One region of the Melaminivora sp. genome, then DNA from elsewhere that is predicted to be linked to it. Evidence: riboswitches for the same ligand, from Rfam matches in the RefSeq annotation. Region 1 holds a riboswitch; the other holds the start of a gene.

The links. A riboswitch is a leader RNA that binds a small molecule or an ion and turns the genes downstream of it on or off. The one in region 1 is predicted to bind S-adenosylhomocysteine.
Region 2: another riboswitch for S-adenosylhomocysteine. It lies ahead of metH (methionine synthase); the one in region 1 lies ahead of ahcY (adenosylhomocysteinase).

What each region holds. Positions count from the first base shown of each region.
Region 1 covers NZ_DAMCAM010000037.1:17,317-22,601, reverse strand. The annotation lists gene RT051_RS09600 (TlyA family RNA methyltransferase) at 1-371, opposite strand, end outside; gene ahcY (adenosylhomocysteinase) at 618-2,054, opposite strand; S-adenosyl-L-homocysteine riboswitch at 2,135-2,238, opposite strand; gene RT051_RS09590 (MFS transporter) at 2,246-3,481, opposite strand; gene RT051_RS09585 (peptide chain release factor 3) at 3,645-5,270, shown strand; gene RT051_RS09580 (HAD-IIB family hydrolase) at 5,276-5,285, shown strand, end outside.
Region 2 covers NZ_DAMCAM010000004.1:52,405-57,689, reverse strand. The annotation lists gene metH (methionine synthase) at 1-2,391, opposite strand, end outside; S-adenosyl-L-homocysteine riboswitch at 2,424-2,512, opposite strand; gene RT051_RS01715 (DNA-3-methyladenine glycosylase) at 2,614-3,222, shown strand; gene RT051_RS01710 (PACE efflux transporter) at 3,229-3,714, opposite strand; gene RT051_RS01705 (Glu/Leu/Phe/Val dehydrogenase) at 3,949-5,262, shown strand.

The DNA.
Region 1 (5,285 bases):
TGCAGGCGCTCATGCAGCTGGCCCTGGCCCACGTCCACGCCGATGACCTGCGCCGCGCCGTGCTGCAGCAGGCAGTCGGTAAAGCCGCCGGTGCTCTGGCCCACGTCCAGGCAGCGCAGGCCGGCCGGGTCGATGCCGGTGGCGGCCAGCGCGCCCTCGAGCTTGAGCCCGCCGCGCGAGAGGTACCTGGCCTCGGCGGCGTCGAGCAGCTGCAGACGGGCACCGGCAGGGATGTCGTCGCCGTTCTTGGCCACGCGCGTCCAGGGCATGGTGTCGGCCAGGCGCCATTGCACGCCGGCGGCGATCAGGCGCTGGGCCTGTGAGCGGGTGGTGGCGTGGCCGCCTTCCACCAGGAATACGTCAGCGCGCATGGCGCAGGGTCCTTTTCATGGGTCGAATCGGCTTTTAGACCTTGCCAGGCAAGGGCGGGGAGCTATTGTTTTTTTGTGAGGGATGGCGGGGTCTGGCGTGCCCTGTCGGGTTGCCAGCGGCGCTGGCCCCCACCCCAGCCCTCCCCCAGAGGGGGAGGGGGCAAGTTACCGGCGCGGCGTCGCTTCCTGCTCCTTCCCCCTCTGGGGGAAGGTAGGGATGGGGGCCGGCGGGTCTCGGCGCACCGCTCAATAACGGTACGTATCCGCCTTGTACGGCCCGCTCTTGTCCACGCCGATATACGCCGCCTGCTCGTCGGTCAGCTCGGTCAGCATGGCGCCCAGCTTGGACAGCTGCAGGCGCGCAACCTTCTCGTCGAGCAGCTTGGGCAGCACATAGACCTTGCCGACTTCATACGCATCCGGGCGCGTGAACAGCTCGATCTGCGCCAGCGTCTGGTTGGCAAACGAGCTGCTCATGACGTAGCTGGGGTGGCCCGTGCCGCAGCCCAGGTTCACCAGGCGGCCCTTGGCCAGCAGGATGATCCTCTTGCCGTCGGGGAAGATGATGTGGTCCACCTGCGGCTTGATCTCTTCCCACGGGTATTGCTCCAGCGACGCGACCTCGATCTCGTTGTCGAAGTGGCCGATGTTGCAGACGATGGCCTGGTCCTTCATGGCGGCCATGTGCTCGTGGCGGATGACGTCCTTGTTGCCCGTGGTGGTCACGAAGATGTCGGCCTTGTCGGCGGCGTACTCCATGGTCACCACGCGGTAGCCTTCCATGGCGGCCTGCAGGGCGTTGATGGGGTCGATCTCGGTCACCCAGACCTGCGCCGACAGCGCGCGCAGCGCCTGGGCCGAACCCTTGCCCACGTCGCCATAGCCGGCGACCACGGCCACCTTGCCGGCGATCATCACGTCGGTGGCGCGCTTGATGCCGTCCACCAGCGACTCGCGGCAGCCGTACAGGTTGTCGAACTTGGATTTGGTGACCGAGTCGTTGACGTTGATGGCGCGAAACAGCAGCGTGCCCTTGGCCGACATCTCGTTGAGGCGGTGCACGCCGGTGGTGGTCTCCTCGGTCACGCCGAGGATCTGGGCGCTCTTGCGGCTGTACCAGGTCGGGTCCTCGGCCAGCTTCTTGCGGATGGAGGCGTACAGGATGCGCTCTTCCTCGCTGCTGCCGTTGCCCGCCACCAGAGACGCATCCTTCTCGGCGCGCTGGCCCAGGTGCATCAGCAGCGTGGCATCGCCGCCGTCGTCCAGGATCATGTTGGGGCCTTCGCCCTCGCTGCCCTTGGGGCCGAAGTCGAAGATGCGGTGCGTGTAGTCCCAGTAGTCTTCGAGCGACTCGCCCTTGATGGCGAACACCGGCGTGCCACCGGCGGCAATGGCGGCGGCGGCGTGGTCCTGCGTCGAGAAGATGTTGCACGAGGCCCAGCGCACCGTGGCGCCGAGGGCCTGCAGCGTCTCGATCAGCACGGCCGTCTGGATGGTCATGTGCAGGCTGCCGGCGATGCGCGCGCCCTTCAGGGGCTGCTGGGCGGCGTATTCCTCGCGAATCGCCATCAGGCCGGGCATCTCGGTCTCGGCGATGCGGATTTCCTTGCGACCCCAGTCGGCAAGGGCGATGTCGGTGATGGCGCAGTCGGCCGGGGCGAGGGAGGTGTTGCGGACGTTCATGGAAAGCTCCAATGCGTGGTGAAACACCACCGGCCGCGCGAGGGAGCTGGAAAGGGGATTCGCTCGCCCATCGCACGCCAGGTGGATGAGCGTCGTTGCACGGACGGGCCTGCCAGAGCGAAGGGCCCGGTCTCCCGAGCCTCACGTCCGCCTGGGCGGGGACGCTGCAACGCTCCTCGGGAAAACGCGCATTATATTCGGCCCGCCCTGCGCAGGGGCAGCGCCAGCGCGAGCGCCACGCCCAGCAGCGCCAGCGAAAAAACCGCCATGCCGGGCCAGCGGCCGTGCTCCCAGAACCAGCCGCCGACCGAGCCGAGCACGCTGGAGCCCACGTAATAGGCCAGCAGGTAGAGCGACGAGGCATGGCCCTTGGCGCCCTGCGCCAGCGCGCCGACCCAGCCGCTGGCCACCGCGTGCGCCACGAAGAAGCCGAAGGTCAGCGCAGCGATCCCGACCATCAGCACGGCCAGCGGCGCGGCGAGCGTGAGCAGGACGCCGGCGGCCATCAGCAGCACGCCGCCCACCAGCACGGGGCCGCGCCCGCGCCGGTCGGCCAGCGCCCCGGCCGCAGGCGAGGCGACGATGCCGAACAGGTAGGCCGAGAAGACCAGCCCGATCTGCGTCTGGCTCAGCCCGTAGGGCGGCAGCGCCAGCCGAAAGCCCACGTAGTTGAACAGCGAGACAAACACCCCCATCAGCAAGAAAGCCAGGGCAAACAGCGGCACCAGAGCGGGCGTGCCCAGGTGCCCGCGCCAGGCCGCCAGGTGAAAGGCCAGCCCCGGCCGGGCCGCGCCGCCCACGGGCGCGGGCGCGGGCGCCGTGCCCACGCGCGGCAGCAGCAACACGAAGCCCACCGCCGCGGCCAGGCCCAGCCCGCCCACGGTGGCCAGCGCCACGCGCCAGCCCCAGGCGTCGGCCAGCATGCTCATGCCGATGCGCCCGGCCATGCCGCCGAAGGCCGTGCCGCCGATGTACAGCCCCATCGCAAAACCCAGGCCGCGCGGGTGGATCTCCTCGGACAGATAGGCCATGGCCACGGCCGGCACGCCGCCCAGCAGCACGCCCTCGAGCGCGCGCGCCGCCAGCAGCGCCCCCCAGGCCGGCGCCAGCGCCGCCAGCAGGTTGCACAGCGCCGCCAGCGCCATCGAGGCGAACATCAGCCGGCGCTTGTCCCGGCCCTGCGACAGGGCGCCGGCGGCGAAGATGGCCACCGCCAGGCTGCCGGTGCTGACCGACAGGGCCAGCGAACTGCCGGCCGGGCTCAGGGCGAAATGCGCCGCCAGCTCGGGCAGCACGGGCTGCACGCAGTACAGCAGCGAGAACGTGGCGAACCCGGCCAGAAACAGCGCCAGGCTGATGCGCCGGTAGGCCGGGGTGCCCGCGTGCACCCAGGTGCGGGCGGCGGGCGGGGAGTCGAGGGCTTGCATGGCCGTGACTGTGACACGGCCCGCGGGAGCGCAGGGCCTGGGGCTGTCCGTAGAATTACGCTCTTGCGCCGCCAGGCGCCCGGCCACGAGCCGCCCCCTTGCCGCGCGCCACGCCCTGCCCCGGGCCGCCGGCGCCGCGCCCACCCTGCCCCTTGAGCCCCACGTGTCCTACGCTTCCGAAACGCGGCGCCGCCGCACCTTTGCCATCATCTCCCACCCCGACGCGGGCAAGACCACGCTGACGGAAAAGCTGCTGCTGTTCTCGGGCGCCATCCAGATCGCCGGCGCCGTGAAGGGCCGCAAGGCCAGCCGCCACGCCACGTCCGACTGGATGGAGATCGAGAAGCAGCGCGGCATCTCGGTGGCCAGCTCGGTCATGCAGATGAGCTACCGGGACCACGTGGTCAACCTGCTGGACACGCCCGGCCACAAGGATTTCTCCGAGGACACCTACCGCGTGCTCACGGCCGTCGATTCGGCGCTGATGGTGATCGACGCGGCCAACGGCGTGGAGACGCAGACGCGCCGCCTGATCGAGGTCTGCCGCCAGAGGGACACCCCCATCATCACCTTCGTCAACAAGATGGACCGCGAGGTGCGCGACCCGCTCGACATCCTGGACGAGGTCGAGCGGGAACTGGGCATGCCCTGCTGCCCCATGACCTGGCCGGTGGGCCAGGGCAGGAGCTTCGGCGGCATCATCGACCTGCGCACGCAGAGCATGACCGTGTTCCAGGCCGGCAGCGACAAGCGTCCGGAGGATTTCGAGACCATCCCCCTGTCCGAGGCCGAGCGGCTGCGCGCGCGCTTCGGCCAGACCTTCGACGACGCGCTGGAGAGCATGGAGCTGGCCGTGGGCGCTTCGGCCCCCTGGGACCATGCGCAGTTCCTGGCGGCCAAGCTCACGCCGGTGTTCTTCGGCTCGGGCGTGAACAACTTCGGCGTCAAGGAGGTGCTGGACGCGGTGGTGGACATGTCGCCCCCGCCCGGCCCGCGCACCAGCACGCTGGCCGTGAACAAGCAGCCCGTCGAGAAGACCGTGCACCCCGAGGACCCGGGCTTTGCCGGCGTGGTCTTCAAGGTGCAGGCCAACATGGACGCGAATCACCGCGACCGCATCGCCTTCGTGCGCGTGGCCTCGGGCAAGTACACGCCCGGCATGAAGATGCGCGTGCAGCGCACGGGCAAGGAGCTGCGCCCCACCAGCGTCGTCACCTTCATGAGCCAGCGCCGCGAGGCGGTGGAAGAAGCCTACGCGGGCGACATCATCGGCTTCACCACGCACGGCGGCGTGCAGCTGGGCGACACCATCACCGATGGCGCGCAGCTGCAGTTCACCGGCCTGCCCTTCTTCGCGCCCGAGATGTTCATGACCGTGGTGCTGAAAAACCCCCTGCGCACCAAACAGCTGCACGAGGGCCTGATGCAGCTGGGCGAGGAGGGCGCCATCCAGGTCTTCAAGCCCGAGGCCGGCGGCAACATGCTGCTGGGCGCCGTGGGCCAGCTGCAGTTCGAGGTGGTGCAGCACCGGCTGAACACCGAATACAACTGCGACGTGCGGCTGGAGGGCTGCCAGTACACCGGCGCGCGCTGGATCACGGCCGACACCCCGCAGGAGCTGCGCGAGTTCGAGAACGCCTACCCGCTGCGCATGGCGCGCGACGCGGCGGACACGCTGGCCTACCTGTGCACGTCGCCATATGACGTGCGGCTGGCGCAGGAGCGGTTTCCGAAGATCCACTTCCATCCGCTGCGCGAGCACGCGGGGCTGGCGCTGCAGGGGGCATGAAGGGCATGAGCAGCA
Region 2 (5,285 bases), on a different contig from region 1:
CAGGCACTCGGCAAAAGCCTCGGCCAGACGGTCGGCAATCGCCTTGAACAGGATGTTGGAATAGTCGTCCAGCGCGTCCAGGAATTCCTTTTCCTTCTTCTCCGCGCCTATGCCCGCCGTGACGGCGAACAGGCCGGCGTAGTCGGCAATGCCCGACTCCCTGGTCGCCACGAAGTCCGCCAGGCAGCGGCTGGGGCGCAGTTTGCCTTCCGCGTCCACCTGTTTTTCCGTCTGTTGGCGCATGCCGTACCAGGTCATCAGCACTTCGCTGCGCGTCTCGTCGGTATAGAACTCGATGTCGTCGCCCACGCGGTTGGCCGGGTACAGGCCCAGCACGCCGTTGGCCGTCAGCCAGCGGCCTTCGATGAGTTTTTTCAGCATGGCCTGGCCATCGGCATGGACCTGCCGCGCCTGCTCGCCGACGACCTCGTCATCGAGGATGGCGGGATAAGACCCGGCCAGGTCCCAGGTCTGGAAAAAGGGCCCCCAGTCCAGGTAGCGCACCAGCTCGGCGAGATCGAAGTTGCGCAGCACGCGCCGTCCCAGCGCACGCGGAACGGTGGGCCGGAACTGCGTGAAATCCACCTGCGTGGCGTTGGCGCGTGCCTTGTCGATCGGCCACAGCGGCACCTTTTTCTTCCTGGCGTGCAGCTCGCGCACGTGGTCGTAGTCGGCCTGGACTTCGGCCAGGTACTGATCCTTGCCCTCGCCCAGCAGGCTCTGCGCCACGCTCACGCTGCGCGACGCATCAGGCACATAGACCACCGGCCCGTCGTACTGCGGCGCGATCTTGACGGCGGTGTGCACGCGCGAGCAGGTCGCGCCGCCGATCAGGAGCGGAATTTTCTTGATGCGGAAATAGTCGTCCTTGTGCATCTCGCCGGCGACGTACTGCATCTCCTCCAGACTGGGTGTGATCAGGCCCGACAGGCCGACGATGTCTGCCCCTTCGGCCTTGGCGCGCGCCAATATCTCGTGGCAGGGCACCATCACGCCCATGTTGATGACCTCGAAGTTGTTGCACTGCAAGACCACGGTGACGATGTTCTTGCCGATGTCATGCACGTCGCCCTTGACAGTGGCAATGACGATCTTGCCCTTGCTGGTCACGTCCAGGCCGGCCGCCTCCTGCTGGCGCTTTTCCTCCTCGATGTAGGGAATCAGGTGGGCCACGGCCTGCTTCATCACGCGCGCGCTCTTGACCACCTGGGGCAGGAACATCTTGCCGGCGCCGAACAGGTCGCCCACGATGTTCATGCCGTCCATGAGCGGCCCTTCGATGACGTGCAGCGGCCGGCCACCGCCCTGCACCACGATGTTCTGGTAGGCCTCCTCGGTATCGTCCACGATGAAGTCGGTGATGCCATGCACCAGCGCGTGCGACAGGCGCTCGCCCACGGTCTTGGGGTTGTCCGGCGTGCCGCGCCATTCGAGCTTCTTGCTGTCGTCCTTGGCCGCGCCCTTGGTGGCCTCGGCGATCTCCAGCAATCGCTCCGCCGCATCCGGGCGGCGGTTGAGCACCACGTCCTCGACGCGCTCGCGCAGGGCCGGGTCGAGGTCGTCGTACACCCCCACCATGCCGGCGTTGACGATGCCCATGTCCATGCCGGCGGCAATCGCGTGGTACAGGAACACCGTGTGGATGGCCTCGCGCACCGGGTCGTTGCCGCGGAAGGAAAACGACACGTTGGACACGCCGCCCGAGACCTTGGCGCCGGGCAGATTGGCCTTGATCCAGCGCACCGACTCGATGAAGTCCACGGCGTAGTTGGCGTGCTCCTCGATGCCGGTGGCAATCGCAAAGATGTTGGGGTCGAAGATGATGTCCTCGGGCGGAAAACCCACCTCATCGACCAGCACGCGGTAGGCGCGCTCGCAGATCTCGATCTTGCGCTCGAAGGTATCGGCCTGGCCCTTTTCGTCAAACGCCATGACCACGGCGGCGGCGCCATAGCGGCGGATCAGCTTCGCCTGGCGCTTGAACTCCTCCAGGCCCTCTTTCATGCTGATCGAGTTCACGATGCCCTTGCCCTGCAGGCAGCGCAGTCCGGCCTCGATGACCTCCCACTTGGAGCTGTCCACCATGACCGGCACGCGGGCGATGTCCGGCTCACTCGCGATCAGGTTCAGAAAGCGCACCATGGCCGCCTTGCTGTCGAGCATGGCCTCGTCCATATTCACGTCGATGACCTGGGCGCCGTTTTCCACCTGCTGGCGCGCCACGGACAGGGCTTTTTCGTATTCCTCGTTCAGGATCAGCCGCGCGAAGGCCTTGGAGCCGGTGACGTTGGTGCGCTCGCCGACGTTGACGAACAGGGTGTCCGGACCGATCAGGACGGGCTCGAGGCCCGAGAGTTTCATGGGGGGCGGAAAAACGGCGGGGGCAGTCATCTGGCTCACCTGTGCAATCGAGAGAAAACGGGGACAGGCGAGCGTCGTTGCAAGGCCGGAGGGCCGGCTGAAAGCCCCAAGCCTGACGGGCCGCATGCCCGCTGCAACGCTCCTTGGGGAAAGCCGCCGATTCTATCGCCGCCCATCTGCATGGCCGCGTCCTACGCACCGTTCGGGCGCCACGCCCCTTGCGCCGTCGCCGGGCCTGCCTAGCATGGGGCCATGCCGAACCCGCTCCACGACGCCGCCCGCCTCGCGGTGCACCCCGCCTCGCTCGACTTCACCCTGCCCGCCCACGAGCTGGCCCCTCAACTCATCGGCATCACCCTGCTGGTAAACGGCGTCGGCGGGCGCATCGTCGAGACCGAGGCCTATGACGGCGCCGACCCGGCCTCGCACAGCTTTCGCGGGCGCACGCCGCGCAACGCCGCCATGTTCGGCCCGCCGGCGCGGGCCTATGTCTATCGCTCCTATGGCGTGCACTGGTGCCTGAACCTGGTGTGCGGGCACGAGGGCGATGGCACGGCGGTGCTCATCCGTGCGCTCGAACCCACGCATGGGCTGGACGCCATGCGCGTGCGCCGGGGGGGCGTGCAGGACGAGCGGCTGCTGTGCGCCGGGCCCGGGCGGCTGGCACAGGCCCTGGCCATCGATGGCGGCTTCGACGGCCTGCCGCTCGATGCGCCACCCTTTGCCCTGCTGGGCCCCGCGCCTGACAGCAGTGCGCCGGCCGTGGTGGCGGGCCCGCGCATTGGCATCACGCGGGCGGTGGACGTGCCCTGGCGGTTTGGCGAGGCCGGCTCGCGCTTTCTGAGCCGGCCGTCTCGTTGAAGATGCTCAGGAAGAGGCCAGCGCCTGCGCCGAAGCGGGCAGCCCGAAGATGCGGTCGAAGGCCCAGTTGAAGGCGTAGGTATAGACCAGGAAGAACACCAGCAGCCCGGCCTCCATCAGCGTGGCCTGCCACAGGCCGACGCCGAACCACCAGGCCATGAGCGGGATGAGCATCAGCGCCAGCCCCCCTTCGAAGCCCAGGGCGTGCACCACGCGGCGCAGCGCCGAGCGGCCGCGCACGCGCTGGCGCGACTCCCAGCGCTCGAACAGGTGATTGAAGGCGACGTTCCACAGCACGGCCAGGGTGGAGGCGACCACCGACATGACACCCGAGGCCGCCACCTCCTGGCCGATGGCCATGAACAGCAGGGTCGAGGCGGCGATGGCGATGAGTTCGTAGAGGCTGACGAAGACCACCCGGCGCCAGGGGCCCTGAAAGCCCGCGGGCTGGCGTGCGGGGACCGGTTGCGTGGTCGGGGAAGCTGCAGACATGCGGCAGTATAGGCACCAGGGCAATCCCGGCGCATGCACAGGAAAACCGGCTGCAGCCCTTGTCCTGCCTCGACTGTTAGCTACTCTTTTTGAAATCCTTGTCTGGCGCTCGCGGCCCGGCCCGCCATGCCGGCGCTGCATGGCGCAACAACGCAGCGGCGTTGGACAAGCCCGCGGGCCCGGCCTACAGTCGCCGGCTTGCCTTGCAAAGGCCCGCTCCCGAAAGGATTCGCCATGCCAGCCACTTCCCCCACCGCCCAGTCGCCCGTCGCCGGCCACGCCCTGCCCTCCTACCTCGATGCGGGCCACCTGGGCCCCTGGGGCATCTACCTGCAACAGGTGGACCGCGTCACGCCCTACCTGGGCAGTCTGGCGCGCTGGGTGGAAACGCTCAAGCGTCCCAAGCGCGCGCTGATCGTGGACGTGCCCATCGAGATGGACGACGGCACGATTGCCCACTTCGAGGGCTACCGCGTGCAGCACAACACCAGCCGCGGCCCGGGCAAGGGCGGCGTGCGCTTCCACCAGGATGTGACGCTGTCGGAGGTGATGGCGCTGTCGGCCTGGATGAGCATCAAGAACGCGGCGGTGAACGTGCCCTACGGCGGTGCCAAGGGCGGCATTCGGGTCGATCCGAAGAAGCTCTCGCGCGGCGAGCTTGAGCGCCTGACGCGGCGCTACACCAGTGAGATCGGCATCATCATCGGCCCGACCAAGGACATCCCCGCGCCGGACGTGAACACCAACGGCCAGATCATGGCCTGGATGATGGACACCTACTCGATGAACGTCGGCGAGACCTCCACCGGCGTGGTCACCGGCAAGCCCGTCGACCTGGGCGGCTCGCTCGGCCGCATGGAGGCCACCGGGCGCGGTGTCTACACCGTGGGCGTCGAGGCGGCCCGGCACACCGGCATGCAGATCGAAGGCGCGCGCGTGGCGGTGCAAGGCTTTGGCAATGTCGGCGGCACGGCGGGGCGGCTGTTTGCCGAGGCCGGCGCGCACGTGGTGGCGGTGCAGGACCACACCGGCACGGTCTTTTGCGACCGGGGCCTGGATGTGCCGGCGCTACTGGCGCACGTAGAGCAGACCGGCGGCGTGGCCGGCTTCGCCGGCGCCGAGCGCATGGAGGACGACGAGTTCTGGGGCGTGCCGTGCGACATCCTGATCCCGGCGGCGCTGGAGAGCCAAATCACCCGGGACAACGCCGACCGCATCCGCGCGAAGATGGTCATCGAGGGCGCTAACGGCCCGACCACGCCCGAGGCCGACGACATCCTGAACGGCAAGGGCGTGCTGGTGTTGCCCGACGTGATCTCCAACGCCGGCGGCGTGACGGTGAGCTATTTCGAGTGGGTGCAGGACTTCACCAGCTTCTTCTGGTCCGAGGACGAGATCAACGACCGGCTGGTGCGCATCATGCAGAACGCCTTCGCCGGCGTCTGGCAGGTGGCGCAGGAGCACCAGGTCAGCTTGCGCACCGCCACCTTCATCGTGGCGTGCACGCGCATCCTGCACGCGCGCGAGATGCGCGGGTTGTATCCCTGAGTCCTGGCCCGCCCTGGGCCGCC